DNA from 4 places in the Priestia sp. J2 genome. Region 4 is predicted to be linked to each of the others. Evidence: predicted binding sites of a transcription regulator. Region 4 holds the regulator's gene; each other region holds the start of a gene.
What was found. Region 4 encodes LexA, which represses DNA repair genes until DNA is damaged. Its sites were predicted from a motif close to CGAACATATGTTCG; they were not measured.
Positions count from the first base shown of each region.

Region 1: LJY09_RS08950 (sigma-70 RNA polymerase sigma factor region 4 domain-containing protein) is a predicted target of LexA. The motif match lies at 4,157-4,170, and genes of this name have one in related genera.
Region 2: LJY09_RS08820 (Y-family DNA polymerase) is a predicted target of LexA. The motif match lies at 5,155-5,168, and genes of this name have one in related genera.
Region 3: LJY09_RS26980 (Y-family DNA polymerase) is a predicted target of LexA. The motif match lies at 5,099-5,112, and genes of this name have one in related genera.

Region 1 covers NZ_CP086208.1:1,761,012-1,768,760, reverse strand. Annotated here, with positions in the region: gene LJY09_RS08975 (sigma-54 interaction domain-containing protein) at 1-348, opposite strand, end outside; gene LJY09_RS08970 (hypothetical protein) at 884-1,348, opposite strand; gene LJY09_RS08965 (CBS domain-containing protein) at 1,566-1,988, shown strand; gene LJY09_RS27630 (hypothetical protein) at 2,054-2,179, shown strand; gene LJY09_RS08960 (aldose epimerase family protein) at 2,242-3,297, opposite strand; gene LJY09_RS08955 (DinB family protein) at 3,487-4,011, opposite strand; gene LJY09_RS08950 (sigma-70 RNA polymerase sigma factor region 4 domain-containing protein) at 4,313-5,206, shown strand; gene fsa (fructose-6-phosphate aldolase) at 5,270-5,938, opposite strand; gene LJY09_RS08940 (hypothetical protein) at 5,999-6,508, opposite strand; gene LJY09_RS08935 (hypothetical protein) at 7,003-7,299, shown strand; gene LJY09_RS08930 (NADP-dependent glyceraldehyde-3-phosphate dehydrogenase) at 7,405-7,749, opposite strand, start outside.
Region 2 covers NZ_CP086208.1:1,730,397-1,738,145, forward strand. Annotated here, with positions in the region: gene LJY09_RS08795 (hypothetical protein) at 85-270, opposite strand; gene LJY09_RS08800 (DNA-binding protein) at 938-1,168, shown strand; gene LJY09_RS08805 (DNA cytosine methyltransferase) at 1,344-2,396, shown strand; gene LJY09_RS08810 (DUF262 domain-containing protein) at 2,530-3,567, shown strand; gene LJY09_RS08815 (MAE_28990/MAE_18760 family HEPN-like nuclease) at 3,572-4,294, shown strand; gene LJY09_RS08820 (Y-family DNA polymerase) at 5,214-6,479, shown strand; gene LJY09_RS08825 (YolD-like family protein) at 6,494-6,826, shown strand; gene LJY09_RS08830 (SMI1/KNR4 family protein) at 6,947-7,462, shown strand; gene LJY09_RS08835 (SMI1/KNR4 family protein) at 7,476-7,749, shown strand, end outside.
Region 3 covers NZ_CP086209.1:134,661-142,409, reverse strand. Annotated here, with positions in the region: gene LJY09_RS27015 (ketoacyl-ACP synthase III) at 1-386, shown strand, start outside; gene LJY09_RS27010 (lysophospholipid acyltransferase family protein) at 394-984, shown strand; gene coaD (pantetheine-phosphate adenylyltransferase) at 1,225-1,710, opposite strand; gene LJY09_RS27000 (DUF3916 domain-containing protein) at 2,341-2,898, opposite strand; gene LJY09_RS26995 (hypothetical protein) at 3,581-3,913, shown strand; gene LJY09_RS26990 (hypothetical protein) at 3,994-4,503, shown strand; gene LJY09_RS26985 (hypothetical protein) at 4,762-5,004, opposite strand; gene LJY09_RS26980 (Y-family DNA polymerase) at 5,160-6,425, shown strand; gene LJY09_RS26975 (YolD-like family protein) at 6,439-6,771, shown strand; gene LJY09_RS26970 (DMT family transporter) at 6,903-7,749, opposite strand, start outside.
Region 4 covers NZ_CP086208.1:3,884,742-3,892,490, reverse strand. Annotated here, with positions in the region: gene LJY09_RS20200 (ArnT family glycosyltransferase) at 1-288, opposite strand, end outside; gene LJY09_RS20195 (hypothetical protein) at 571-771, shown strand; gene LJY09_RS20190 (magnesium transporter CorA family protein) at 839-2,284, opposite strand; gene lexA (transcriptional repressor LexA) at 2,494-3,111, opposite strand; gene yneA (cell division suppressor protein YneA) at 3,258-3,587, shown strand; gene LJY09_RS20175 (YneB family resolvase-like protein) at 3,641-4,309, shown strand; gene LJY09_RS20170 (DUF896 domain-containing protein) at 4,379-4,609, shown strand; gene tkt (transketolase) at 4,777-6,783, shown strand; gene sirA (sporulation inhibitor of replication protein SirA) at 6,933-7,373, shown strand; gene LJY09_RS20155 (YneF family protein) at 7,464-7,676, shown strand.

The DNA of each region.
Region 1 (7,749 bases), 2.1 Mb from region 4:
ACTTTTACAAACCGATACGGCTCCTGCAACTTTACCTTCTATTATAATTGGAGCCATATCCACCATATATTCCCGATTTTTTTCTTTTCGATATACACCTACTCTGCATTGTTGGTCTTTTAGAGCATTTGTTAACTGAGCTCCTGGGCGATATTCTATTAGTGGCTTTCCAATAATATCACTTTTTACTCCTGTAATCTTTGTATACTCTGGGTTAATAAATCTGACAATACCTTCTCTGTCGATAACTAGAATACCATCATTTATCGAATTTATAACTGCATGCCACCAGTTAAAATTTTTAGAAGAGCAGTCGACCTCTATGTGCTCTTGGAATGTATTCTTCACAGTATTGTAAGCTCCTTTCTATAATAACTTGAGAGTAGATTCTTGCTTTATTTATAATTATCAACTAATTTTCTCTTTTTTGAAACAGAGTCCACTCAATTAATTTGAATAATCTGATTTATAAAAGCGGATATAACCGTGGTTGATCTTATTCCATTATTTGTATTCAAGATGAAGCATTCTTTGAAAAGAGAAATATTTCTCTTTTCAAAGAAACTTATCACCGTAGTTTTTCCGTATTTAACCATTTTGGATTTTGAATTAGAACCGAATTTAACAGCTTCAGCTACCGGTCAATCTTTAACGTATTTGCCCATGACCGTGTACAGATAAAGTTTATATACATGACAAAAAAGAGAAACGTGAAAGAGATTGGTCTTCTCCCTCACGCTTCTCTTTTTATTATTTCGCTATTTATTGGACTTTTAGTATCTCTGCTAAGTATTTATGTACTACACTTGAAGACCTTTAATACCATTCAAGATTGGCAGTAAGCGACACTTAAATGCCGATGAGCTCGTTAACGAACTATCACCTATTGTCTTCTCTGCCTTAAAACATCTTCTATAAAATGCTGATACAAATAATTAATAAAAGCAGTCGCAATCGAGATGAGAAAAAGTTGAAAGCGCGTCATGTTTACCATTTTATATACCTTCAGTTTTTCTGCCAGACTGGTCAAAGGATAAGCAAATAGATAGTCAAATAGGACGTTAATTAACAAATATTTTTTGAAATTCCCATAGGTCAGCTTGAATACCCAAAAATTAGCTATAAAAAACGGTCCAAATATAAAAGAAACGTCGCTTGAAAGTTTAGGGAAAAGAGGTTTCCTTACTTTCCACCATGTAAAGCTTTTAGATAACTCACTGATAAAAGCAATAACTAATGAACTAAATGTCAAAACAGGTAGGTATCTTTTAAAGACAAATTTATCAACTTTTACTATAGACAGCCAAGGCAATAAAAGTACTGCCAACAGCGTTAACTTTCCTTTCATTATGTACCCAACTCCTGCCGTTACGAAAATGTAAGCTAAATCATATTCTCTTTAGTTTTGTGTAATAGGCTCTTTTTTATGTGTTTATTACACTGCGTTAGTTCTTTTATTCGTCTTTTATTACAAGATTTTTTGCTTTCAGGAAATTATTGATTCTCATATTCTGCATGTGCATGGAGAAAATACGGAGGTGAATGTTTAAAGGGAGGAATTAAAAATGACCACAGTACGTGAAGTTATGACTCAAGATGTGAAAGCTTGTGCACCGCACGACCCAGTAACAGCAGCTGCAAAATTAATGCGTGATATTAATTGTGGCTCTGTGCCGGTGTGTCAAGAAAATCGAGTAATGGGAATGATCACAGACCGTGATATCGTGTTAAATTGCGTGGCGGATGGAAAAGATTGCAACACTGTGCATTCCCATGATTGTATGACTAAAGATGTAGTTACGTGTTCTCCGGATACGGATATTCATGAATGTGCACGTATGATGGCAGATCATCAAATTCGCCGCATTATTGTAGTGGAGAATAATAATATGGTTGGAATCTGTGCAATCGGCGACCTTGCGACAGTGAACGTATATGTTGATGAAGCCGGTGCAGCATTAAGCGAGATTTCTAATCAAGTTCATTGAAATTTTTTAGCATATAAATCCTTAATGCTTGTACAAAATAACCCTGTCTGCAAGGAGGTGCTAATATGCCAAATTTAAACGATAACAAATTTAAAAAGATTCAGTCTGAGAGTCAAAAGCAAGGAAAGTCTCAAGAAGAATATGCGGCTGAGCTTGACGCTAATCGTGCAAAAAGCCAAAAGAAAAAGTAAGAATAAAAAAGGATTACAATCGGCAGAGGTTCGGTTGCAATCCTTTTTATCATCCCGTTTTGTTATAGGCTGCGATCAGTTATAAATGTATAGTGAGTAGATGCTTCATACTTCTCACCAGGCTTTAATACACAAGAAGGAAAATGCTTATGATGAATAGCGTCTGGTAAACCTTGTGTTTCCAGGCAAACGCCAAGATATTTCTCTGAGTGAACCCCTCTAATTTCGAATTCTTCGTCTAGATGATTTCCCGTATAGAGAACAACTGAAGGCTGATCCGTTTTGACTTCTATTTTGCGACCGCTTGCTGGATCAAATAATGACATCTGATTTTCAGTTTCTGCTTCTAAAAGAAATGGATGATCGTATCCTTTACCAACTAATACATTTTGCGGATGTTTGGATTCCACACCTTCCTTGAGACTATGTCCTTCTCTAAAATCAAATGGGGTATCTGTGACACTTATCGTTTCTCCAGTAGGTAAAAGATCATCACTCAGCTCTAAGAATTCGTTACTTTTCAGCTTTAAAACATGATCTAAGACCGTTTCCTTTAGATTTCCGCTTAAATTGAAATACGTATGGTTTGTTAAATTGATAAGAGTGTCTTGATCTGTTGTTCCTTCGTAAGAGATATGAAACTCATTTTTATTAGTCAACGTATACGTAACTTTCACTTCAAGATTGCCAGGGTACCCTTCTTCTCCATCTTTACTTACATATGTAAATTCAACACCTACGTGATCACTTGCCTCGATTGTTTTTGCATGCCATATTTTGTGGCTAAACCCTTCTGAACCGCCATGCAAATGGTTGTTTCCTTCATTTTTCTCTAGACGATAGGTTTTATTATTAAGCTCAAAGGCTGCTCCACCTATACGCCCCGCTACGCGTCCGACCACAGCTCCGAAATAAGGAGAATACTTTTGGTATTCTTCTATTGAATCAAATCCCAAGACAACACTTTCAATCTTCCCTTCAGAATCCGGCATTTCAATATTTGATATCACACATCCATAGTCAAGGCAGGTAATTTTAAGCCCTTCATCATTTAATAAGGTATAAGCATGTACAGCTTGATTGTTTAGTTCGCCAAATTTCTCAAAATTCACTTTCATTTTTAATCAGTCCAATCCTCTTTTTATTCGTAAATTGCTTAACGGACCCTACATGTTATACACATGGGATATGTTCTTATAGTTCCCTCTGCAATCCTTCCTGAATCTTCATTATTCTCATTTTATTGTAATCGTGTACATTTCCTAATTCAAGCTTGAATGATAAAGGCTGGCTACTGTTTGTCATTGCTATTTCTTTAGTATTCCTAAGTATTCTTCCCAAGGTCCTACATCTTCTCTGTATCGTTCTGCCATTACTCGAACAATTTGGGCAATATGCGTTAAATCGTGAGCAACCCAAGTCGAGAGCAACTCTCTGACTTTTACTTCCCCAAACTCCGGGTGTTCTCCTCTCACTTCAAGATGCTTTTCAGGCTTAATTAACAGCTTTAGTTGTTGTAAATTCTGCATTCTTATCATGTTGAATTCAAGAAGCTTTTCTTCAATAGAACTAGTAGATTCCTTGTGTAAATGAGCATAGCGATCAAATGGAGGGAAAGCTCCTCCTTTTCCTTCTTGAAGGATGAATTTTAGCCTTGGTATCCAATTGTTTTTTTCTGCTTCTATTAAATGTTCTATTATTTCCGAGGTACTCCAAGTTCCTTCTCCTTCATTACATTGCAGCCACCCTGCAGATAGACCCGACAAAAGTTTTTCAAGCGTCTTAGGCGTACGCTCAAGTATTTCGGTCGCTTCTTTTAAATTAAAATTCATGCTCATTCCCCTTTCTCAACGTAATGATGCTGAGCTGTCAGTTATGTAAAAATTCTTGCGATTCTAGTCAATTTTATCACAATTGACTTCTATTAAAGGAAGGAGATAATCTTCTCCTTCCTTTAATGCTTACTAAAACAAAAACAGAACAGACGTTTGGTTTTTCTCTAGAAATATGATAAAATATATATAGGCTAGAACGCAGTGAGTATCAGTCTGAATGGGTACTACTCATTCGTAAAATAGATTGCTAGCAACTTTTTCATCTTGAGCTTTCCGTGTGAATTGGAGTGGGACAACAGTGAGTAAAAATCAAAAGCGATGGACAAAAGAAGAAGATAAATTTCTTATCCAACACTATGGCGTTATGACGCTTCAAAAGATGGGTGAGCATTTACATAGAAGCAAGGAATCGGTTAATAAACGGCTTACTCGATTAAATCTTCGAGCTTCAGATACAGCTTTACGTAAAAAGTGGACGCCGAAACAAGATGCTTTTTTACAGCAGAACATTGATATCATGAACAACCGTGAAATGGCACACTCCTTAGACAGAAGTCCTTCTTCTATTGCTACGCGCATAAAAGTTTTGGGACTAACACGAAAAACTGCGATGCGAAGATGGACCGTACAAGAAGACGAATATTTGCTAAGGTATTACGGAATAAAACCCCTTTCGCGCATATCAGCGAAATTGCAGCGAAGTGTGCAGGCACTAGAATCGAGGTTAAGTCGTTTAGAGGTGTATGGAGCTAAATCGCACGTAGGACATATCACAGCGTGTGAGCTAGCAGCCTGCCTTGAAGTAGATGTTCATACAATTTACAAGTGGATTCATAAAGAGAATCTACCGTATAAAATGATCATCGCCAAGACAAGAACATTCATGGGAATTGACATTCAATCTTTTTGGAAGTGGGCTGAACAAAATAAATCGTGCCTTAACTTTTTTAAAATACCTAAAAATACGCTTATTCCAGAACCAGCGTGGGTGAATGAACAAAGAAGGCTAGACTATGTAAAGCGCCCTAAATACGAGCATAAAAAGTGGACAGCAGAAGAAGATGCTAGATTGTGGCGTATGTTTTATCAGGAAAAGCGCAATCAGCGAGAAATTGGGCAGCTGCTCGGGCGTTCGAGAAATAGCGTGCAGCGACGCTTAGAGCGTTTACGCAAAAAGAAACTAGCTAGTTAAACGATAAAAAGCTTGGAATAAGCTATGCTTACCCCAAGCTTTTTTTATTGATATGACTTTTGGTTAAGCTTTAACTGCTTTTTCCCAATCTGCTGCAAATTTTTCCATTCCTTGGTCAGTTAACGGGTGTTTTGCTAATTGCTCAATAACAGCGTATGGAATTGTGGCAATATGAGCCCCTGCAAGTGCTACGCGCGTTACATGATCCGGGTGTCTTACAGATGCGGCGATAATTTGAGAGTCGATGTTTTGAACGCGGAATAACTCCGCAATTTTAGATACCAGCTGTACTCCGTCTTCTGAAATATCGTCAAGACGTCCTAAAAATGGAGAAACATACGTCGCTCCAGCACGAGCTGCTAAAAGCGCTTGGTTTACTGTAAAGATTAGGGTTACATTTGTTTTTACGCCTTTTTTTGCAAGGTAGCGCGTCGCTTCCAAGCCAGCCAATGTCATAGGCAGCTTAATCGTAATATTTTTATCTCCGTCGTTAATTTTAATCAGTTCCTCAGCTTGAGCGATCATGTCTTCAGCAGAAAGTGCGTCAGGCGTTACCTCAGCGGAAACGGATTCAACCTCCGGTACCATTTGAAGAATTTCTTCGATGCGGTCTTCAAATCTTACGCCTTCTTTTGCTACTAAAGATGGATTGGTTGTTACACCTGCTAGAACACCAACTTTATATGCTTTCTTAATATCCTCAAGGTTTGCTGTATCAATAAAAAATTTCATCTCACTATTCCTCCTTATTGTTGTACATCAATCTGCATCTCAACTTGCGTGAACTATCGCCTAGCCAATTTGCTGCAGGGCATATAGATTTTCTATAGAAGCGTTTTCAATCTCTTTTGCAGTTAATACCTTTAATTTTTCTAAAAATTGTATGGCGTCCACTCGGTCTTCAATGTCTTCTTCTGTACGAATATTCTCCGTTTTAATCTGATGGATACATTCGTTGATGACTTCTTTATACGCATTCGTTTGGATAAACCATTCTGCTAACAGCGTTTTTGTTGCTTCTCTTTCTTCTTTACTTTTAACTGCAAACAAACTCTCTGTTTCCGTTTCACTCAGCATAAGGCTGCTAAAATCGTGATTCATACAAAGCCAAAAATAACCTTTTTGGCTATCGTAATACTTTCCTTCTCTTAAAAGAAAATACTTAATTCCAAATTTAATTTTATGAGATTGATTCTCTGAACTCGGCATATGAATTTCTTTTATTTCTACGCTTTCTGATACATCCAGATATGTTTCTAAACCGTACTTTGTATTCACTACTTTTGCATCCAATATGTCCATTCTCATTCTCCTTTTCTCAAGTTCTATTTATTTTTATAAAAAAACAGAGGTCTGATTTTATGTAATAACGAATCCCATTTTTGTGGATGTTTTTCTTAACCAACCGACATGTTTTACTGTTTACGCTTTCATTATATATCAGATTATTCGAAAAAACATCAAAAACAATCAAATTCATTCAAAAAAAGTCATAAAATCCTAAAAAAGTAGTCAAAAAAGTTCATTAACTATTAAAAATAGATAAACTTTTATGTTGATTACATGTTTCAAGGCGTCCTAAGGTAATTACCTCTTCAAAAAAAACCGACTTTTATTACATACCCTCTTCGCAAAAATATACCCACTCATTTCACCGTTTTTTCACTTTAACATGATATCTTGTAGTATACTTTTGTTTCACGTGCTAATTCCCATAATTTTTTACTATTTGAGGTTATTCGTTTTTATTAGTGGGAAAGTTACATAAATACAACACGTTATAGGGGGACTTTAACATGGATAAAAGAATTGAAACATTAAAAGAAAAACTGCCTGATAATCATAAGGAGGTTGCTGTTCTTACCTCTCATATTTTTGATGCGCTCGATAAATTAACAACTGAACATCGCAGATATGTTGATATTTCGGCAGCAGCCAAAATAAAGCCGAATCCGGATGAAGAGAAAGCTTTTTTTGATACCATCTATGAAGTAAAAACACTCATTATGTCAGAGCTCGAAAAAACCGTTGAAGATATCGAGCACAAAGGGGATAAAAACTGGCATAAGAACTATAAAGACGGAATCGAGTGATAGACAAATAAGACGTTTAAAAGCCTGTGCTTTTTGGAGCACAGGCTTTTTTCCATGAGATTCTCTACATTCTACTGGGTCGATTGGATAGCTCATGGAATTCAATCATTGAAGGTTTAATACCGTTACTTTTTCACGAGTCATCGATTCAATACTTTTACGAATACCTTGAGCGCCCATACCGGATCCTTTTACGCCGATAAAAGGAAAATGATCAGGGCCGCGTTCTGTGCGGCCGTTGATTTGAACGGAACCGACTTCCATTTTATTTGCAATTGAGAAGGCTTTATTAATATCTTTTGTGAAAACGCTTGCTTGTAAGCCGAATTCTGATTCGTTTGCGATGTCAATGGCTTCTTGGTCAGAAGCGACGCGGATAATTGGTAACACAGGACCAAATGGTTCTTCCCATGCTACGCGCATAGTATCATTCACGTCATCTAAAAGAGT
Region 2 (7,749 bases), 2.2 Mb from region 4:
TGGAGATTTGAATAGGTTTCAATCACAAGATTTTCACTGAAGTAAGAATTTACTAAAACAAGATAATATATATCTATATCTTTTTTAGCCTTTTTTTAAAGGATAATGGAAAGCCAGAAAATCAATCGTTGGTTGATGTCTTAATTTACATACTACGTTTGGATTTGCAAAGATTCCTGGTTTTGTCAATGCAAGCTCTCTATCTAATGCCTTTAACCATTTCACTCCTACTGCCCAATCACCCAGTTCAGGATTATTTTTATTTGCCATAATGTTTGGTTGCTTAAGAGAGTTATCAAATAGAAAAGTACTATTAGGCAGTTGAAAACCTTTTGCCATTACTGCAGGAGATGTAATATCTCCAAACCCTACATATCCTTTGCCTCTAAAGTAGGCAAGTATCTTGTCTCCAACCTTTAATTTTCTTATAGGCCTACTATATTTACTTCCCTGACCAGCACTTAAAAAACTATAATTTTTACAAACTTCCCAGCTTCTATGCTTGCCATCACCAATGTCTACAAAATATATCCCAGACCATGGTGTACTGTTTTTGTATTGTATTCTTTACGTATGAATATATAATATAAGACCACTATAATAGCAACAAGTCTATTGTTACGTTATTTAGCTGTAACTAAAAATTATTATACATAGAAAAGTCTTTAATTTCTATCTTCATTAAGTTGATTTATTTAAACTTAAATATTATAATAAAAAGATACATAGTAGGCTTTTCATTTTGGCTAAATAGTTTAATTTAAAAATATATTAGAATCCATCAAACAAAATAAGAAACGCCTCTTATAAGAAGTGGTGTAAATAAAAACATACATTAAAGTATGGACTTCATTGAATAAGGCATGCACGTTTTCTTGTCAATGAACAAGCTGAGATTATTAATGTAGATAATTACCATGTTAGTGGGGTTTTAGTAATGAAAGACTATAAACTAAAAATTAAAACAAAAGAAGAATTAATGGACTTTTTAGCTAATGAAATCGTAAATACAGCAGAAGCAGCAGAAATAATTGGTTGCTCTGTTCAAAACATTAATCAACGTGTAGAAAGAGGTTCGTTAATACCAATTAGAGGTGCAAAAAAAGATAAGCTTTTTTTAAAGACTGATATTGTTCAAGCGAGAAATAACAAACGTAGGAGAAGTTAGAAAGAAAAATATTAATAATATCCTTAAAAGTTTTGAGAGTGGTAAGATAAACAAAGAATTGTTAAAATGAGAGACGCTTTATTATCTAATGGATTATTTGTAATATAAAAATATTATATCGACTTACATATAGATAATAACTATAAAAATAAATTGTTAAATGGGGGAATATTTCTTGAAGGTTGCTGCTATAGATTTATTTTGTGGAGTAGGTGGCCTTACATATGGTGTGCAGCAAGCTGGTATTGATGTCATAGCAGGATATGATATTGAAGAATCTTGTAGTTTTGCTTACGAAACAAACAATAATGCTCAATTTATTAATAAAGATATCAAGGATGTTACAGGAGAAGAAATTTTATCTTTATATCCTGAAGACACTGATATTAAAGTATTAATAGGCTGTGCACCTTGTCAGCCTTTTTCTTCATATAGTCTTCGTTACAAGGAAAATGAAAACACAATAAATAAAATGGATTTGTTAAGTTATTTTGGGAAAATAATAGAGGATGTTCAACCTGATGTAGTGTCTATGGAAAACGTACCTCAATTATCGAAAGAAACCGTTTTTTTAGATTTTGTGAATTTATTGAAAAATAATAATTATTCAGTTGAATGGAAAGTTGTATTTGGTCCTGATTATGGAGTTCCTCAAAACAGAAAACGTCTTATCTTATTAGCTTCTAAGCTTGGAGAAATTAAACTCATTGATCCACTTTTTACGAAGGAGAATTATATTACTGTAAGAGATGTGATTGGTTCTTTACCCCCACTTGAAAGTGGTGAGGAATCTATAGATGATTCAATGCATAGGAGTGTAAAGCTAAATAGTATAAACATGGAGCGAATCAAACAATCGATTCCTGGAGGCACGTGGAGAGATTGGGACGAAAGTTTATTGTTGGCTTGTCATAAAAAGAAAACAGGGAAATCTTATCCTTCTGTATACGGAAGAATGGAGTGGGATAAACCTGCTCCAACCATTACTACAAAATTCTATGGTTATGGTAATGGGCGTTTTGGTCACCCTGAGCAAAACAGAGCTATTTCATATAGAGAAGGAGCATTATTACAGACATTTCCCATTAATTATAAGTTTATAAATCCTGAAGCACCATTCTCTTTACGAACATTAGGTATACAAATTGGAAATGCGGTTCCTGTAAAATTAGGCGAAGTAATAGGTGTTTCAATAAATAGACATTTAGTTTATTTAAATCGTAATTAAATATCTTCATCCAAAACAGTTAATTCTTTCAAATGAAAATTTTCATGTTAATATCAGATAAGATAAACGATAAATATTCTAATAGTTCACTTTGAACTATTGAGATTTTAGATGACTTAAAGGAGAAATAATTATGAGTGAAGATATTACAGCTCTGGAAATAAAAAAAGCTGAAAAGCAAATATTGGAGCAACAATCGAGAGTTGATTATGATATTAGAGATTTTCCAATAGCATTTATTGTTGAAAACTTTGATAAAGGAGAATACTTTGTTCCTGACTATCAAAGGGAATATGTTTGGGGAGAGGATTATAAAGTTCGGCTCATTGAATCGTTATTGCTTGGATTACCTATTCCCTTGATCTTCTTATCAGACACACCTACAGGAGAATTAGAAATCGTTGATGGGGTTCAAAGGATAAGTACTCTTTCAGCTTTTTTAAATAATAAACTAAAATTAACTGGTCTAAAGAAACTAGATGCTATTAACGGTTTTTATTTCAAGAATCTACCACCTTCTCAGCAAAGAAAGTTAAACTCAAAATCCTTAAGGGTAATAGTATTAAGGTCTAATACGAAAGAGGATATTAGAAAAGAACTTTTCAATAGATTAAATACTTCCTCTTTAAAGGCTAGTGATTCAGAGGTTAGAAAAGGTTCTTTCGGAGGAGAGTTTATGGATTTTATTATTAAGCTGGCGAATGATAAAATTTTATTGGATATAGCTCCTATTTCAGAGAAACTTTTACAAAGGCAAGAAAATATTGAATTAGTTTTAAGATTTTTCGCTTATTCTAATAATTACCTTAATTTTAAACATGGGGTTCAAAGTTTTATTGACGACTATATTGAGTCTCAACAGAATTCTTTCGATGCAAGCAAAATGGAGGATGAATTCAAAGGAATGCTGAAATTTGCTAAAAAATACTTTCCGAAAGGCTTTAGAAAAACAAAAAGCGCTAAGACTACTCCTAGGGTACGGTTTGAAGCTTTGGCTGTGGGAATTAATTTAGCATTAAGAGAAAATAAAGATTTAGTGCCAGAGAACGTTGATAGTTGGTTAGAAAGTGAGGAATTCAAGAAACTAACTACATCAGACGGAAGTAATTCAAAAACCAGAGTGAAAAATAGAATTGAGTTTGTTCGGGATAAGTTACTGGGTGAGGAATGAGAGTATGACAATAACTTACAGTACAGATTTAGAATTTAATAAACGATTAAATGAAGTTAATTATTTTTTTTCATGTTTAGAAACACTCTATAATTTTTTTGATCAGAAGCAATCAAAAATTTTGAAAGATAAATTAAATAGTCCAACTTTAAACTATTCTGATTTTATGGTTATTTTGAAATCCAATGCTTATCTGATGTTATATAATTTAATTGAGTCAACGGTTCGTACATTTATGCAGAAAATATATGACGAAATTACTATACAAAACCTTGGGTATTCAGATATTCGTCAAGAATTGCAAAAGATATGGGTTGACGTTTCTTATGACACATTGGGTCATACAACAACAAATTTTAATCAGCATAAAGATAAAGCTATAGAGATGATTAGTTTTGTTATAGGGGGAGAAAAAATTTCTCTTACAGAGAAAGATATTAACCTTAGTGGAAATGTAGATATTAGAGTAATTAAAGAACTTTTTAAAAATCATGGTTTAATGACACCAACAAACCATGGTTCAAATGTAGGAGCAGGTCTCAGAGAAATAAAGGTTAAAAGAAATACTATTGCTCATGGAAACGTTTCATTTATTGACAGTGCAAGGGATTCTGCCCTAGAGGATTTAGAAGTGTATAAAAACGAAATAATTGATTATCTAAAACTTTTAAATCAATCTGTAACAGACTATATTGATAATCAGCAGTATAGATTTGTTACAAGCTAAAACTTAAATTGTAACCGATATTAACAAAAAGGATAGCTTTTAATGCTATCCTTTTTGTTAATATCTAACTTTGTTAGTGAGCAATCCAGAAGTGAATTTGTATCATCAATTTCGCTTCTTTAGCTTCTCCATTATCATCTTCAAACAGTTCAAAATCCTGATCTTTTATTAGCTTTCTTTTTTTTAGCTATTCTTACAAATCACTTATCTTCAATTAATAACTTGATTTTTTATGTTGAGCAGGTGATTTACACCATTATTAAGTTTAATCTCCGGAGTAAACTTAATTGGATTGTGATTTTTAACTTATATATATCCTTTTTCGGGTTAACTCATTAATTCTATAATAATATTGAAGTTAACATCAAAGTTAAAATAAATAAAAGGCATTTCATGCAACTCAGTCATATCGCTGTTTGCTGTGAACACTTTAACCTCATATAATAATTCCCTTAATTCTGCATGGAATAATAAATTTATTAAAATTTTTCATATAATTCAAAAAATTAAAAACGACACCTATTTTCAACTGTTTTAGGCAAAGTTAGAGTTAGCAAATAATTTAACTTACAAAGGAATTCCTGTTGTTATTTAGTGGAGATTTATAAGTCCATCATTTATTTTATCAACTGCAGAAAGTTAGTTTTCTATATACCCAAGATGTTCTGACTATCAAGGTAAATAACACCAAAATTATATCACTATTCTTAAGATGAAGAGCTTTTTCTTCAATAAATCATTCTTATTATTCACTTCGCAAGTTTAAATAAACATTTAATAGTTTTCTATTAATTATTTTGCCTTATATTCTTTATGATGATTACAATAATCGGGAAAAATTTAGAGTTTTTGTTGAATAAAGAACGTTTGTTCGTATATAATATAGAGAACAAACGTTCTTTTTTAAAGAGTTCTTTCGATGGATTATGGGCAGCTACCAAACAGAGTGATTATATGTATCGACATGAAGGCGTTCTTTGCTTCCGTTTCTTCTGTCATACGGGGCTTAGATCCGTTGAAAACAAGGCTTGCGGTAGTAGGAGATATCAAAAGGTCAGGATCGGTTGTGTTAGCTGCCACACCCTTATTAAAGAAAGAAGGGATCAAAACAGGAAGTCGCCTTTTAGACATTCCTAAAAGGAAAGATATCCATGTGGTGAATCCATCCATGGAGAGATATATCAAGGCTTCGAACTATATTTCGAGTTTGGTGTTACAGTATGTGGCTCCTGAAGACTTTCATGCCTATAGCATTGATGAGTTGTTTATTGATGCGACAGCTTCTTTGCATTTATTCGCTAAAACACCAGAAGAATTAGCCCATAAAATCATCAACGAGATTTATCGCAAGACACGGCTGACAGCTACCGCAGGCATCGGTCCGAATCTCTTACTGGCGAAGGTGAGCTTAGATCATGAGGCTAAGAATAGCCCAACAGGAGTTGCGTATTGGCGATATGAGGATATTCCCTTTAAGTTGTGGTCCATTCATCCGATGAAGGATTTCTGGGGAATCTCGTCTGCTACAGAAAGACGCTTAAATCGTTTGGGCATTCACTCTATCAAAGAACTCGCTCTTTCTTCAAAAGAGATGTTACAAAAGGAATTTGGCATACTAGGCGAAGAGTTGCACCAACATGCGAATGGCATTGATTACAGTCGCATTTCTGATGTCTACATTCCTAGCTCTCGTTCCTTTGGAAAGAGTCAAATTCTATTCCGTGATTATACAAACCGAAAAGAAGTGGAGTTATTGCTGTTGGAGCTATTGGACGATGTCTGTTTTCGCTTACGCATGCATCAAGTGGTGGCTCAAACGATCCATTTATCCATTGGCTACAGCAAACAAACAGGTGGAGGCTTCTCCAGACAAAAGAAAATGGGGAGAGCTTCGAACTTAAGTCAAGATATCTTTCCGTACTGTTTAACCATTTTACATACGTTTGATAGTGGAATGCCGATTCGCTCCATTGGCATTTCCTTATCGAACACACGCATTCAAGAAGAGGAGCAAATGAGTTTATTTGAAGACATTGACCAGCGTGAAAGAGCCTATGCACTTGCAAAAACGATCGATGACATTCGTCTTCGTTATGGAAAGAATAGCGTTCTACGGGCCTCAAGCTATCTCGATCATTCAACGGCTCGTTATCGAAACGGCCTTCTAGGAGGTCATAAAGCATAAAGGAGGAAAATAATATGCAGAACAGAGGAATGAAAAAATGGCGACCGTTCGCCACTATGCCAGAGCAATACAAAGGATTACAGGAAATTATAAAAAAACAAGCAGAGATACCACAACCTTTTTTAACAGAAGATCAAATGGAACAGATTAATTTCACTTTGATCGAAGCGCTTCATACACATAAAAAAGTGTACCTGACGTATTACAAGCATGGGCAGTGTATAACGGAAACAGGAATTATTCAATTTGTTGATTCTCTAGGAGATGTCTTTGTTTTTATAGATGAAGGATGTAAGCAAACAAACAAAATGAGGCTAAGTGAACTAATTGATGTTCGTTTCATGTAGTAGAAAATAATAAAACAGTTTATTTACATAAGATTTCCATACATAATTAGTATAAGCTTAAAAAGTACAGGATCATTTTCATAGATTCATTTAGTAATGTTATATAAGGGGGCTTTTAAAATGAAGCAGGTTTGGCATGAATTTGAACAGTGGTTGAGAATAAATCGGCCAGAAGCAGTAGGAACACTTAACGAAGCAGCTGCTGAATCAGAAATTGCAGCGGTTGAACAAAAGATGGGACTAACCTTCCCCCAAAACCTTAAAGACTGGTTAATGATACATAATGGACAGAGCGATGAGTATATAGGAGTTATTGAAAATTATACTCTATTACCTCTAGAGGAGATTCTGTATACGTGGCAAACCTTAAAAGAGCTTTTAGATGGAGGAGAATTTGAAGATTTTCCAGAAGTAGAACCTGTTGGACCAGTGAAAAAAGAATTGTGGTGGAACCCGCGTTGGATTTCGATTGCCACGAATGGAGGAGGAGACGATATTTGTATAGACTTGGATCCTGATGAAGGAGGAAAAGTCGGCCAAATTATCACCTTTTGGCACGATTGGGAACAGCGTGAAGTAATAGCAGATAGCTTAGAAGAATGGGTGATGGCTACGATAAATCATACAGATCATTAAAGGGGAGAAGCAAATGATAAAGCCGGATATAGAGAGAATCTATAAAATTCTTAAAGCACTTCCAGGTACGTCAGTGAAAGTAGAATTTGAAGATGAAGTGGGAGAAATTCTTTCTACTCCTTATTATATCTATCTTAAAAGCGAGTTTTTAGATGGACAATTAGGCTATAGAGAAGGTCTAGAAGCAAATTCCCTTATAGGAAATCAAGAAGGAGATTGGCAAGAAAGCTGGTTTGTCATAGGGTATGATGAAGAAATCGGCGGTGACCCGCTTTTTATTGATATAG
Region 3 (7,749 bases), on a different replicon from region 4:
ATGGACAACCTTTGAGTTCGAGTGGCAAGATGGTGCAAAACGGAAGAGAAGTATATAAGTGGGCATCTCGAACAATTCCTTTAGGTATGGCTGAATTGCTAGGACAAGCAAATCTACAAAAGAGTGAAGTAAATTGGTTCGTTCCACACAGTGCCAATTTACGAATGGTTGAGTCTATATGTGAAAGATCAGAGTTTCCGGTTGAGAAGACATTAACTAGTGTCGAGTACATGGGAAACACTTCTTCCGTTTCCATTCCTCTAGCACTACAAATAGGGATAAACGAAGGGAAATTAAAAGATGGAGACGTTCTCTTACTCTATGGATTTGGAGGAGGCCTTACCCACGCAGGTCATATTATTAAATGGGATTTAGGTAAGGAGTAAATAATCAATGTATACCTTTGCAACAAGATTTCTACAGCTTATACTATTTTTAATGAACGGGAGAATGAAAACAGTAAACAAAGAAAAACTTCCTCAAAATGAGCCGTTTATTGTTGTTTGTACGCATAAAAGCTGGATTGATGTAGTGTGTTTAGGAATAGCATTATATCCGACTCCTATTCACTTTATGGCTAAGAAAGAGTTATTTAATAAGATTTTTATCAAAAAGCTTTTAAAAAAATTAAATGCATTTCCTGTAGATCGAAGTAAACCTGGACCCAGTGTCTTAAAAATACCTTTGCAATTGCTAAAAAAGAAACAAGTAGTTGGGATCTTTCCAAGTGGAACAAGAAACTCAGAAGAGAAAGCATTAAAAAATGGAGCTATTCATATTGCTTCAAGGGGAAGTGTTCCTATTATACCAGCAGTATATGTAGGGCCTCATACCATAAAAGACTTATTAGGAAGAAAAAGAAGGTTTATCATTTTAGGTGATGCTATTCATGTGCCTAAAATGAATAAAGATAAAGAAGCTGTTATAGAAGCAACAAATGCATTGATCTCAAAAGTATTTAAAGAATTAAAGAGTAATAGTTAAAAAGAGAAAATGTAATTAGGATCAAGAGCTTTATGACTAATGAGAAGGGAATAATTTTCTATACATACAATCTAAACAAAGATGATTCACATGACAACACAAAAAGATCCTACATCAAAATGATGTAGGGTCTTTTCATTTACTACTATAAATAGAGTATGTTCATAAAAATATAGGAAAGGACACCTTTCTATTAAAAAAAGCACCCTTACCCAAAGATAATATGTGCGTGTACATTATTTATCCTTGGTAACATGGAACTTTCAATAAAAGTGCTTTTTCAACGTGCTCTGGAATATAACTGCTCAACCTTCCACCGTTAGAATAGATTTCCTTTACCATGCTTGAACTAAGAAAAGAATATTTTTCTTCTGAATGAATAAAGAATGTTTCAGCTTCTTTATATAGATTTTTATTTGTTAACGCCATCTGGGCTTCATACCCATAATCAGTCACAGTTCTCAAGCCTTTAATAATCGCTCTATAATTGTGTTCTTTCATATAATCTACAAGCAATCCTTCAAATGTATCAACTTTGACTTTTTTATTATCTTTAAATGATTGTTCAATTAGCTGTCTTCTCTCTTCGGTAGAAAATAAATATTGTTTCTTAGAATTCACCAAACCAGCAACTAAAATTTCATCAAAGAATTCACTGGCTCTATTTATAATATCAATGTGTCCATTTGTAATTGGGTCAAAGCTCCCTGGATATATAGCCTTCATTTAATCACCTCACTTATTATTACTAATCATTTTGTTAGCAATAATAATTACTTTAAACATCTTGTAATAGATTTGAATATCTTGTCCGTAAAAGTATACATTTACGGACTTTTCTTTTATGTAATAAATCTATCATTTTTATTGTTCGTTTAAGTCAAAAAACCAATTGCGAACGTACACTTGAATTCAATAACTTTTACGAACGTTTTTTTGCAGAATAAGAGAGATCTTTACAGAGTAAACGTAAAAATGAAATTTATAGTGCCAAAATGAGGGTGCTATGTAAATAATAAAAAAATTCATACCTATTATAGGTATGAACCTTTTTAAAATATAATTAGTTTCCAATAGATATTTTTTATAATAGAACCAATCCAGCTACTAATAAAACAGCACCAAGCATAATACGGAACCCTGAAGAAGAGACCGGATCCGTTACTATATCCGATGCTACTGCTAAAAAAGCTAAAGTTTTCTTAGTCTTTCCTTTTGTGTTTTTATCTTTTACAACTATTAAAATTCCTGAGATTAATAGATACAAACCAATTAATAAAACTAATATAGGTATGAAAATCCTTTCCACCTGCTTTTATGTATTATAGTGTATTTATTTTCTATGCTTTTTATAATTTAACTTAACCTTCCGATAAACCATATTTCGTCGCGGTTCTCATATTCATATTCAGCATCAATCGGTTTATAGCCTTTAACGCTTAATCCTTCAGGTATGTTTATCTTCCACTTTTTTTCAAGATTTTGGGTTTGGTGTAAACGTATAAACGGTGCTTCATCTATCTCTGTACTAAAAAAACCTTCATAGAAGCTATCCATCCCTTTTTTAGTAAATAAAATTAGGATAACAGAATCGTCCAAATCAGATGAATTAAAGCTACAAAATATGCGGTATTCCTTTTGCGTTTCCGTTCGTATGTCAAGAAGATATTGTATTTTATTAACAATCTTCTGTACAAAATATCTTTTTACGTTAATTGGAACATTCTTTGAATGGGTAAAAAACATACTAAAAGGAATATGAAGAGAGGTATATCCTTTATAATTTGGATCTTTATTATTCTGTACAGGTAGAGAATCAATTTGTTCATTAAGATATTTTGAAAAAGTACGAAGCCTTCTTCCTAAGCCTCTTACTTTCTTTTTTGAATAACAATTCTGGTTCCATTGATTCATGTATTGATTTTCCTCCAATTAATCTTTTTCTCAGTGTCCATGTTAAATTTATAAACTCTGTCTATAATATTACCTAGACAGACTTAATTTTATATTAATTTTTGCATATTCACATATTTTTTAGTAAATATTCACCTTAAAATCCAAAAAAAGTTTTTTGGTTCCGATAATCAAACTTATGTCAACTCGAACAGAAAAAGCTTGTATCTTCTTAGATACAAGCTTTTTCCATACTGTTTAGGAATTTGTTTGCCCTTGTGAGGCCCTTTCGTTACGTATATCGGTTCATAACCAAAGTGCCTTGTGTAAGATATGAATATCTACTCTCAATTTGAGGTAATACGTTTGTTGAAGTCGCTGTTAATTCTTTCAAAACTAATCAGTCCCTTCATAAATTAAGTATTTACCTTTTTACAACAATCAATAATAACATTGGTGTTGTACTGTATGTTTACCACATGTTTTAAAGTTAAAACGTTAATCGTATAAATTCTTATAGATTTTTTCTTCTTAATGAAACGCTACGTTTATATTAAAAGCCGAATAATAAAATTAAAAATCATCTAGAGTATAATTTAAAGAGTACAGATATTTAATGCTATGCCTATATGTACTCCTTTTAATAACCATTATAGTGTGAATAGAAATTAATTATAGAAAATATATGGAAAGGAAGACACCAGTGATAGGAATTGATTTCTGTATTGCCAATAATGAAAAAGAAGCAGCTGTTTCTATTAAGACTGTAAAGTTCGAGGAAAATATACAGGATTACCTGTTAGAAAGTAAGTTGGGGGATTCATTCGAATTATTAACAGGATTAGATCAATATGGTGACAAGTTGTTTTCTGTACAAGAAATAAATCAATTAATAAAGATATGTGAAGTATTGCAGACTACCTGTCGACAACCACAGGAGATAGATCTAAAAGCGAGAACATTTGCTGAATCATTAAAGGGTCTTTGCTTAGAGGCACTAGAGCTAAATAAATTAGTATTTGCGGCTGGCGATTGATGTAGTATTAAAGTTGGAATCAACGCTGTAGTCCCATCGCTTCGATAATATGAATTAATAAATTCAAAGGGGAAAACATCTTGAAAAAAACATTTTTAAATAAAAATAACACACTTATAGGACTAGGATATGAGTTTTTAGTGGTTTGTCCTCATTGTGCCTCTTGTGCAAAAGTCATAGCTTTAGATGACCCGAGCCCCTATGTTGCTAACGTCAGAAGAAGGTTTATTTGTACTGCTTGCGGAGCAACAAAAGACAAAGTTATAAAAGCAAATGGTTACGGAGAAGCTAGAGTCTCCTATGAACCTAAAGCTAATTATGAAGTAATTTTAACTGGGGACCCCTGTGACTGGTATTTTAAACTTCCACTCTACTTGCAAATTGAATGTAGTGGAAACATCTTATGGGCATTAAACTTAGAACATTTAATTTATATGGAAAGCTATATAGAAGCTGAAATTAGGGAATCACATCCCTATTATTTGAGTGTCGAGAGTCGACTTCCAAAGTGGATGAAGCTTGCTAAAAACAGGAATGAAGTATTAAGAGCTATTCAGAAACTAAAGAAGAGGCTAAATGAAAAGAACTAGTAAGTGCTACTTTTTTGTCTCTATGATAAAGCAATAGAACCCTATATACGAATTGCTACAGGTGAGTATAAGAATTAGTTTTAGACAGAAGAGAAATTGATGCTCCTTGGGTACTTACTGAAAAACCGAGTTAGTATTCTTTTATCTTCTGACTACTGCGTTAACATATATTTTTAAAATAATAAAGGAGCTGTTAAGAAGTGATGAGCAAGCATTAAAGCAAAAGAGCAAACTCTAGTGATAAGGAGTTTACTCTTTTTATTTATGTCTCTTGAAACCAAAATGCATCATAGAAGCTATTACTAACGAGATAACAGCAGCAATAGCAATCTTTATGTAAGAAAGCTCTAAAGCCCAAGGCCCATATTTATCTAAATTCAAACGATACATAGACCACCACTGTCCATTTTCACCTTTAAAGAGCGATACGACAATCCATAAAAGAATTAATAACAAAAACCATACAAAAAAGATAATATAGTTCGAAACTTTCCTATTCACTGGTCATCCCTCCCCTTCATAATTCATACCCAACATTCTTGTCTCTTATTATAGTAACAATAATCGGGAAAACTTTAGAATTTTTATTGATTAAAGAACATTTGTTCGTATATAATATATAGAACAAATGTTCTTTAATTTAAGGAGTTCTTTTAATGGATGATGGGCAGCTACCAAACAGAGTGATTATTTGTATAGACATGAAATCGTTTTTTGCCTCGGTTTCCTCTGTCATACGGGGGTTAAATCCGTTGAAAACAAGGCTTGCGGTGGTGGGAGATATCAAAAGATCAAGATCGGTTGTGCTAGCTGCCACACCTTTATTAAAGAAAGAAGGGATCAAAACAGGAAGTCGTCTTTTCGACATTCCTAAAAGGAAAGATATCCATGTGGTGAATCCATCTATGGAGAGATATATTAAGGCTTCGAACTATATTTCGAGTTTGGTGTTACAGTATGTGGCTTCTGAAGATTTTCATGCCTATAGCATTGATGAGTTGTTTATTGATGCCACAGCTTCTTTGCATTTGTTCGCTAAAACACCAGAAGAATTAGCTCATCAAATCATCAACGAGATTTACCGTAAGACACGGCTGACAGCTACTGCAGGTATCGGTCCGAATCTCTTACTGGCGAAGGTAAGCTTAGATCATGAGGCCAAGAATATCCCAACAGGAGTTGCCTATTGGCGATATGAGGATATTCCCTTTAAGTTGTGGTCCATTCATCCGATGAAGGATTTCTGGGGGATCTCATCTCCTACGGAACGACGCTTGAACCGTTTGGGTATTCACTCCATAAAAGAACTCGCTCTTTCCTCTGTAGAGATGTTACAAAAAGAATTTGGTGTCCTGGGGGAAGAAATTCACCAACATGCGAATGGCATCGATTACAGTCGTATTTCAGATGTGTACATTCCTAGCTCTCGTTCCTTTGGAAAGAGTCAGATTCTCTTTCGCGATTATATTAACCGAAAAGAAGTGGAGTTATTGCTGTTGGAACTATTAGACGATGTATGTTTTCGCTTACGCATGCATCAAGTGGTGGCCCAAACGGTTCATTTATCCATTGGCTACAGCAAACAAACAGGTGGAGGCTTCTCCAGACAAAAGAAAATGGGGAGAGCTTCGAACTTAAGCCAGGATATCTTTCCCTATTGTTTAACCATTTTACATATCTATGATAGTGGCATGCCGATTCGCTCCATCGGTATTTCCTTATCACACACTAGCATTCAAGAAGAAGAGCAAATGAGTTTATTTGAGGACATTGACCAGCGTGAAAGAGCCCATGCTCTTGCCAAAACGATTGATGATATCCGGCTGCGTTATGGCAAGAATAGTGTACTACGTGCGTCTAGTCACCTTCCTCATTCAACAGCTCGTTATCGAAACGGCCTTATAGGTGGCCATAAAGCTTAAGGAGGAAAAAGAGATGGAATCTAGAGGAATGAAAAAATGGCGTCCATTCGCCACGATGCCCGAGCAATACATAGGATTAAAGGAAGTTATAAATAAGCAACTAGAGGTAGATCAACCTGTTTTAACAGAAGAACAAATGGAACAAGTGAATTTCACCTTAATTGAAGCCTTACATACAAATAAGCAAGTGTACCTTACTTATTATAAGCGAGGTCAATGCATAACAGAGACAGGATTTATTCAGTTTGTTGATTCTCTTGGGAATGTATTCATTTTCATTGATAACGTATTTGAGTTAAAGAATAAAATGAGATTAAGCAAGCTCATTGATGTACAATTTGTCTAACCTGGAAAAATCAAGAAAGTACGATTGATGTTTGTCCAAACAAGACAAAGAAAGGCTACTCATTTGAGTAGCCTTTCTAAAACAGCACCTAAGAGGATAAAAGGGAATTAGGGTTCCTTTTGATAGTATATCTATTTGTTTAGATGCCCAAAATTCTCTTTAGGTTTGGGTGAATACTCCGATATATAAATCGCAATTAAAATGAAAAAGGCACCTAACCATTCTATTCCTTGGACAGTTTCCTTGAGGACAATAAAGGCAAATACAGTAGCGAATATTGGTTCACTTAACTCTAAAAATTGAACTTTATTGGCCTCTAAATAATTAAGAGCTCTCGTCGTACAATAAAAGCCTCCTATAGTAGGAAAGATTGCTAAGGCTATTAAAGATGGCATTGAATTTAATTCCGGTATTACGATACCTTCTCGGTAGAAGGGAACGAACAAGTAAATGATTCCAAATAACATGAAGTACCAAATTAATGATAAACCGCCCTCTAAAGAGAATTTTTTGGTTAATACTAAAAATAAGCCATAACCAATACCTGCAATTCCAGCAAGTATTGCTCCCGTTGAAAGCCCTCCAGTAGCACCTTGTGCAAGAGCCATTATTATTAAACCGATTATCAATAAGATTAGTCCTACATATTTTAACTTATTCTTTTTTTCCTTTAGTAATAACGAACTAAATACAAAAGTTGTTAGAACAGATGAACCTAGTAAAATGAATACAACAAAAGGTACAACAGCATATTTATAAGCAGTTGTTTCGAAAAAGTATAAAACGAATATTCCTAAGAAGGAACAAAGAGCAATAGCCTTAACGTTTTTCGTTAATACAATAATATCTTTTCTGAAATTAGAGTTTAAAATAGCAAATATAGAAAGGACAATAAAAGCAATAAAACATTTATAAAACGAGACAGCTGCTGGCGTTAAACTACTTGAAAATAAGCCCTTACTCAATATTCCTACAGTA
Region 4 (7,749 bases):
AGATTTTACAGGTGTTTGAACAGAAAGCATCCATGCTAATCGAACACCTAAGGTCAAAACAATCAGTGAAATAAAAAAAACAGTTTTGTTCATGTATCTACTTGCAATAGCTATTAGAAAAATGACAAGGAAAGTGATACATATTCCTTCAATAATAAATGAATTACTTAAAGCCAAGCCTTTTAAGTCCAATGAATTTGTCATCGCACTATAACTGCCCCATAGAGACCATGTAAGAATCATGACACATAAAAGAATCAGGCTTTTGGATAAAAATGAGTTAAGCATATTACCTCCTGCAAATTATTTCAAAGATAAGGTACAAAATTCCTACCCTATGATACCATATTTTATTATTTTGTATATATTTTTCTTATAGAGTATAATGTTAGATTGTTCTGAAATTACAACAGCGGCACAACGTGTAATAAAAGGTTCAGTGGAGTAGGCAGTGATTTAGTAATAGATAAAAGAGGTTGGGAAAAAAGGATTTTAGTCGAAGCGAAAAACGAACCATTAATCATCATGTTTGATTAGTGGTTCGTTTTTTATGGTGCACGTAGGTTTCATTTGTTTAGTTCTTTCCAGCAGTTGATTGGAGGGCAAGACGAAGACTCCTGCGGGAAAAGCGGAAGGGGTGAGACCCCGCAGGAGCGCAAGCGACGAGGAGGCTCACCGGCCGCCCGCGGAAAGCGAAGTCTTGCACGGAAATCAACTGCGATGTCACAAGCAATCCCTGCTAGCTTATTTATTTCATTTGTTTCCCTTTAGACTTGCTTGGTTTAGTTATGTCTCAATCTCTTCTTTTTTATAATGTATTTTCTGATGCGAACAGCTTTTATGTTTTAAATCGATCTTTTAATAAATTCCATAGGGAACTCACTCCGAGACTAATGCTGATCAGAATTCCTGATAAAGCTACTATTAAAGCGATATATTCAAAGATAGAAAACTGCTTCATACTATCCCAATTGATGTTTCCCTTTAGCTTGCTAATAACTAAATTCATTCCGTAAATACCGGAAAGAACGGTATAAATCGTTAAAATTAATAATAAGTAATTGTGACGCTTGGCCGCGATTTTCTCTTGATTTTGATACAAAGTACCAAGGGTTTCTTTGACTTCTTGATAAAGAGAATTGATGTGGAAGATTTTTTTAAAGAGCACAGAAAACTCTTGACCTTCCGTGCGAGAGCTAATTTCTAAAAATAAATATTTACCTGAAAATACAGTAATAGAGCGAATTAGTCGCTCGATGCCCTCTGAATTTTTATGAAACGTGAGCTGAGAATACTCATAGGATAGTTTTAGCAACACGATTTTATAGAAAAAATGCAAAAATAAATTATAGTAATGTTGGCCAAATAGATGATTCATCAAAAGCTGATCCGTTTTAGAGTCTGTCGATTTAGAAATACACGAAAACACATGGTCTGTTATAACGTAATAGGTTTCAGGAGCCCATCTGGAATACACGTGTTTGGTATTATACGTTTTAATATACTCATGGTTGTGTGCAGAGATAAACGGTTTCCCGTCAGGCGTATAGCTATTTAGCTGCCCAGTACGAAATAAAGTTGTGGAGTTAATCTCTTGCTCTTGATTTACCGTTACATAACTTAATACAAACATCCGTTCATCGATAAAATAAGGAAGACTCCCGACGTGCTGTTCACGCGTCGCTTCTTTTTTGATGTGTTCGTTCAAAAATGGCGCGAGCTGTGAAAAAATATAATCCTGTACTTTGCTATAGCGATGATGTTCATAGGTAATGGTGGATCCATGCTCTTCAGCAAGCTTCGGTTCTAATACACGAAAATGATTCATGAATTCTAAAATGTCATCATAGGTGTAATGATTATGACTCATCTCAGTGCGAATGGTCATGACGCCAATTTCAAAAGGACATAAAAAAACATCCACAGACAGCACGTTGCTAGACACGGTGGTGGAGGAAGTTTGTAGCGTAACGGTATGGTCTATTTTTTTTGAAAATCGAAGCAAGCCTTCTTTTTCGCACGAATCAGGAAATAGAATACATTCAATGTAAGGAAGAAAATATTGATCCAAGCTATCATGAGATACGTAATACTGTTCTCCGTAGTATTCTTTTTCTACATGTTTGTTTTGAATGGAAAAAAACTCAAACATATTTGCTTCTAGTGCATGAACAAGCTGCTCTTTATTTTTTCGATCAAAGGAAAAAGGAAAAAGAAACATGTTCATTGCTTTGGTAGGCATAATAGTTTGAAATGGTTCTGTTTTCCTTGGTGTATTGGTCATAAACTACATCCTTCTTATAGTCGGTTGTATTTTTTTTGAGAGTCGAAAAAATGCAGACAGAAAGTAAAAGGTAAAACAGGCTTTATAAAAACCGCTCTACCTGCCTGTAATGATTCGACGTATCATTTATAATATGCCAATTTTTTTAGAAAACAAACGTAAAAAACCAACTAACATCATGATTAGTTGGTTTTACATACAGTGTGTGATTAGTGAATCGTGCGATATACACCAGTGACTTTTCCTAAAATCGTTACGTGGCGAAGAATAATAGGCGCCATCGTTGAATTTTCAGGCTGTAAACGAACGAAATTTTCTTCTTTAAAGAAACGTTTTACCGTTGCTTCGTTGTCCTCGGTCATAGCGACCACAATATCTCCGTTATTAGCAGTTTGCTGCTGACGTACGATTACCATATCGCCATCTAGAATACCTGCTTCAATCATACTTTCTCCCATAATTTCAAGCATAAATACATGATCATCTGGAGAAACGAATTTATCTGGAAGAGGGAAATATTCTTCCACATTTTCAACGGCTGTTATAGGAAGACCTGCTGTTACTTTACCGATAACAGGAACATTAATGACATTGCTTTTAGGGATGTTTACTTCGTCTAGTTGAAGAACTTCGATTGCTCTTGGTTTTGTTGGATCTCTGCGAATTAACCCTTTACTTTCTAAACGAGCTAAATGCCCGTGTACAGTGGAGCTAGAGGCTAATCCCACCGCTTCCCCAATCTCACGAACAGAAGGCGGATAACCTTTTAATTTTACTTCGTGCTTAATAAAATCTAGTATGTCTTGTTGACGTTTTGATAGCTTCATATTTTTCACCTCGATTTTAGCTATTCTTTAGGTGAATTATACCACGTGATGTGTCAATATACAAACATAAGTTCGAAGAATTCCATTGACAGAAACAAATGTTCTCAATAAAATAAGAACATATATTCTGATAGGGGGATCATAATATGCACCAATTCTTACATTCTATGAAACATTACGCTATTTTTTTTGCAGTTATCGCTGCACTTACATATGTATTGACGCTGGTTTTAGGAGCGGATAAAGTAGATTTAGACAAATATTCAACGGTTACTATTACAAAAGGAGATACGCTTTGGGACTTGTCCAACAAGTATCATAATCACCATCATTTGACCACCAATGAATTTGTCAAATGGGTTGAAGACGTCAATGATCTAAACTCAGACACTGCCCAGTCTTTATCTCCTGGAGATAAATTATATATTCCTGTTTTAAAAAAAGAGTTACATAATCAAGTGGCAATTGAACAGTAGTGTGTAACGGCCGTTCCTGAATATTGTTAGAAGCCGAAAAGGTCGTGATAAAAGTGGACGCCATTATTTATTGCCGTGTAAGTACGGATAAAAAAACCCAAGAAACATCTTTACAGCGCCAGCAAGAAGAATTAAAAAAGCTTGCTGATCTTCACCATCTAAACGTAAAAAAAGTCGTAATGGAAAAAGCAAGCGGATATGACGTAGACAGAGAGGGTATATTGGATGTTCTTCATACAATGAAAGAAGAAAAAATATCTGTGCTGCTCATTCAAGACGAAACGCGATTAGGCAGAGGAAATGCCCGAATTGCGCTTCTTCATGCTTTTCATAAAGAAAATGCTACGATCTATACGATTAGTCATCAAGGTCAGCTTCAGCTTTCAGAATCTGATTCGATGGTGTTAGATATTATTAGCTTAGTGGAAGAGCATCAGCGGAAATTACATAACGCTAAAATTAAAAGAGGAATGAAAAGAGCCGTAGAAAACGGTTATCGTCCGCAGCAAAATTTAAAAAATCAAGGAGTTAACTCAGGAAGAGAAAAAAAAGAAGCGCCGATTGAAGAAATTGTCCGCCTTCGTCATAACGGCTTAACCTTTGCTGAAATTTCAGTTACGCTAAAAGGTTTTGGTTATAATATTTCAAAAGCAACGGTACATCGTCGCTATCAAGAGTATCAAGAGAGTGCTCAATCTCTTGATAAAACGAAAGAGATTTAGTAAGATGACTACATGTTGCCGGAACGGTTCGGTAATTTTAATTATTGATTATAAGGAGATAGGTTTTATATGCTATCAAAAGATAAACTTGCTCGTATTAATGCTCTTTCAAAAAAGGCAAAGGCTGAAGGTCTGACAGAATCTGAAGCGAAAGAACAGCAAGAGCTACGTCAGGAATATTTAAAAGTTTTCCGACAATCTATGACAAACCACCTTCATACGATTAAAGTTGTGGACGAGGAAGGTAAAGATGTTACGCCTAAGAAGTTAAAAGAGAGCAAAAAGAAGCGTCTTCACTAAGACGTTCTAGTAAAACTAGAGGGAGAGTTCCCTCTAGTTTTTTGTATATTTTTAATAAGGCACACAAAAACTGTAAAAGTGGAAATTTTTTTGGTTCAAGTATTGTACAAATAAGCAAATCATTAGTATGATAACATATGTACATAGTTTTGAAAGGAATGAAGAGTATGACACAACGTATTGAAGATCTTTCGATTGCAACAATTCGTACTTTATCAATCGATGCGATTGAGAAAGCAAATTCAGGTCACCCAGGTATGCCAATGGGAGCTGCTCCAATGGCATATACATTGTGGACAAAATTTATGAACATCAATCCAAAGAATCCAAACTGGTTCAACCGTGACCGCTTTGTATTATCAGCAGGACACGGATCGGCACTATTATACAGCTTGCTTCATTTAGCTGGATATGACTTATCAATTGAAGACCTTAAAAACTTCCGTCAATGGGGAAGCAAAACACCAGGTCATCCAGAGTTCGGTCATACAGCAGGTGTTGATGCAACAACTGGTCCACTAGGACAAGGTATTGCAATGGCTGTTGGTAAAGCAATGGCAGAACGTCATTTAGCTGAAACATACAACAAAGAAGGTTTAGAAATTGTAGACCACTTTACGTATGGTATTTGTGGTGACGGAGACTTAATGGAAGGTGTATCTGCTGAAGCAGCTTCATTAGCGGCACACTTAAAATTAGGACGCTTAGTTGTTTTATACGATTCAAATGATATTTCTTTAGACGGAGATTTAGATCGCTCGTTCTCTGAGAACGTAGAAGATCGTTTCAAGGCTTACGGATGGCAAGTAATTCGCGTTGAAGACGGCAATGACTTGACAGCGATTGCAAACGCAATTGAAGAAGCAAAAGGCGATTTAACACGCCCAACGCTAATTGAAGTAAAAACAACAATCGGATTTGGTTCTCCAAACCACGCGGGTACTTCTGGCGTGCACGGTTCTCCATTAGGTTCCGATGAAACAAAATTAACAAAAGAAGCTTATGCATGGACATTTGAAGAAGATTTCTATGTGCCAGAAGAAGTGTATGCTCACTTCAAAGCTACAATTGCTGAAGATGGCCAAAAGAAAGAAAACGAATGGAACGATGTATTTGCACAGTATAAAGAAAAATATCCTGAACTAGGTCGTCAATTTGAACTAGCAGTAGAAGGAAAGTTACCGGAAGGCTGGGAAGAAACGCTTCCAGCATACGAAACGGGTTCAAGCTTAGCTAGCCGTGCTTCTTCTGGAGAAGTATTAAACGCAGTAGCACAAGCTGTACCTCAATTCTTCGGCGGTTCAGCTGACTTAGCTGGGTCAAATAAAACAATGATTAAAGGTTCAGAAGACTTCACTGCAGCTGATTACAGCGGACGTAATATTTGGTTCGGTGTACGTGAATTTGCAATGGGAGCTGCATTAAACGGTATGGCTCTACACGGCGGTGTAAAAGTATTCGGAGGAACATTCTTTGTATTCTCTGATTATCTTCGCCCAGCAATTCGCTTAGCAGCTTTAATGAAGCTTCCTGTAACATATGTATTCACACATGACAGTATCGCAGTTGGAGAAGACGGCCCAACACATGAGCCAATTGAACAATTGCCATCACTTCGTGCAATGCCAGGTCTTTCAGTGGTTCGTCCTGCAGATGCAAATGAAACAGCTGCTGCATGGCGCTTAGCATTAGAATCAACTGACCGCCCAACGGCGCTTGTATTGACTCGTCAAAACTTGCCAACGCTTGAAGGTACAAAAGAAAATGCATACGAAGGCGTGTCTAAAGGCGCGTACGTTGTATCTAAAGCTGGTAAAGACCAAGCGGATGCATTAATACTTGCAACAGGCTCTGAAGTAAGCCTAGCAGTAGAAGCACAAAAAGCATTAGCTGCAGAAGGCATTGATGTATCTGTAGTAAGTATGCCTGCATGGGATCGTTTCGAAGAGCAATCTGCTGAGTACAAAGAAAGTGTTATCCCTAAATCAGTGAAAAAACGTTTAGGTATTGAAATGGCTTCTACACTTGGCTGGGAACGCTATGTTGGAGACGAGGGACAAGTTCTTGGTATTAATCACTTCGGTGCATCTGCTCCTGGTGAAACAATCATGAAAGAATTTGGTTTTACAGTTGAAAATGTAGTAGCAAAAGTGAAAAGCTTGCTTAATGCATAATTCTTTTTCACAAGAAAGAGCAGACTCCTATGGTCTGCTCTTTTTTTTCGACAAAAAAACAAAGAAATTTTTTCATCGATAGACAAGCATTGCGTACACCATTCGGTATAATGGTACAAAAAAGAACGAGCCGAAAGGGAGGATGAATCGTGAGAACGTATGAAGTATATTTAATGGAGGAAGAAGTTGCATCATCCTATTTTCGAAGAGAAAAGCTCATTTATCAGCTGCTGATTGAATATAAAATGAAACGTCACTTGCAGGAAACGCATTTACAAAAACAAGTTCATTACATTACTCGCCAACTGCCCAATTCATTTATTCAACGAGAATTACTTCAGGCGTTTTCTCATTATCCTCATTTTTTTACTCATCAAGAGACGTTTGTGCTGGAATATCCTCATAAAAAAAGTCGAGCATCTATAAAATTAACGAATCGCTGTATAACAATTGAAGGAGATGGCAATGTTGATGCTGAGACAGCTTTTTTTGAAGTATTACGCAAGCTAGATCCTTGTTTTTTAGCAGTGAATTATGGAACGGATGAATACGGCTGGCTGAGGCCTGTGAAAACAAGAAAATTTGTGTAATTATTTAAGGAAATTGGAACGGAAATATTGTATAATAGCGTATGGTCTAGTACACTGTAAGTTAGACAACACGAAGGAGGAAGTAATACCATGGGAATGTATATTCTAGTTGGTGTTCTAGCATTAATTGTTGGGATAGCGCTAGGATTTTTCATTGCTCGTAAGTATATGATGAGCTATCTGAAGAAAAATCCACCAATTAATGAACAAATGTTAAAAATGATGATGATGCAAATGGGCATGAAACCATCGCAGAAAAAAATTAACCAAATGATGAAAGCAATGAACGGCCAAATTAAATAATGGTTAATTGGACAGACACTCTCTATTCAGAAGGGTGTCTTTTGTTTTATGATAGAGATAAGAAAATGGTTGT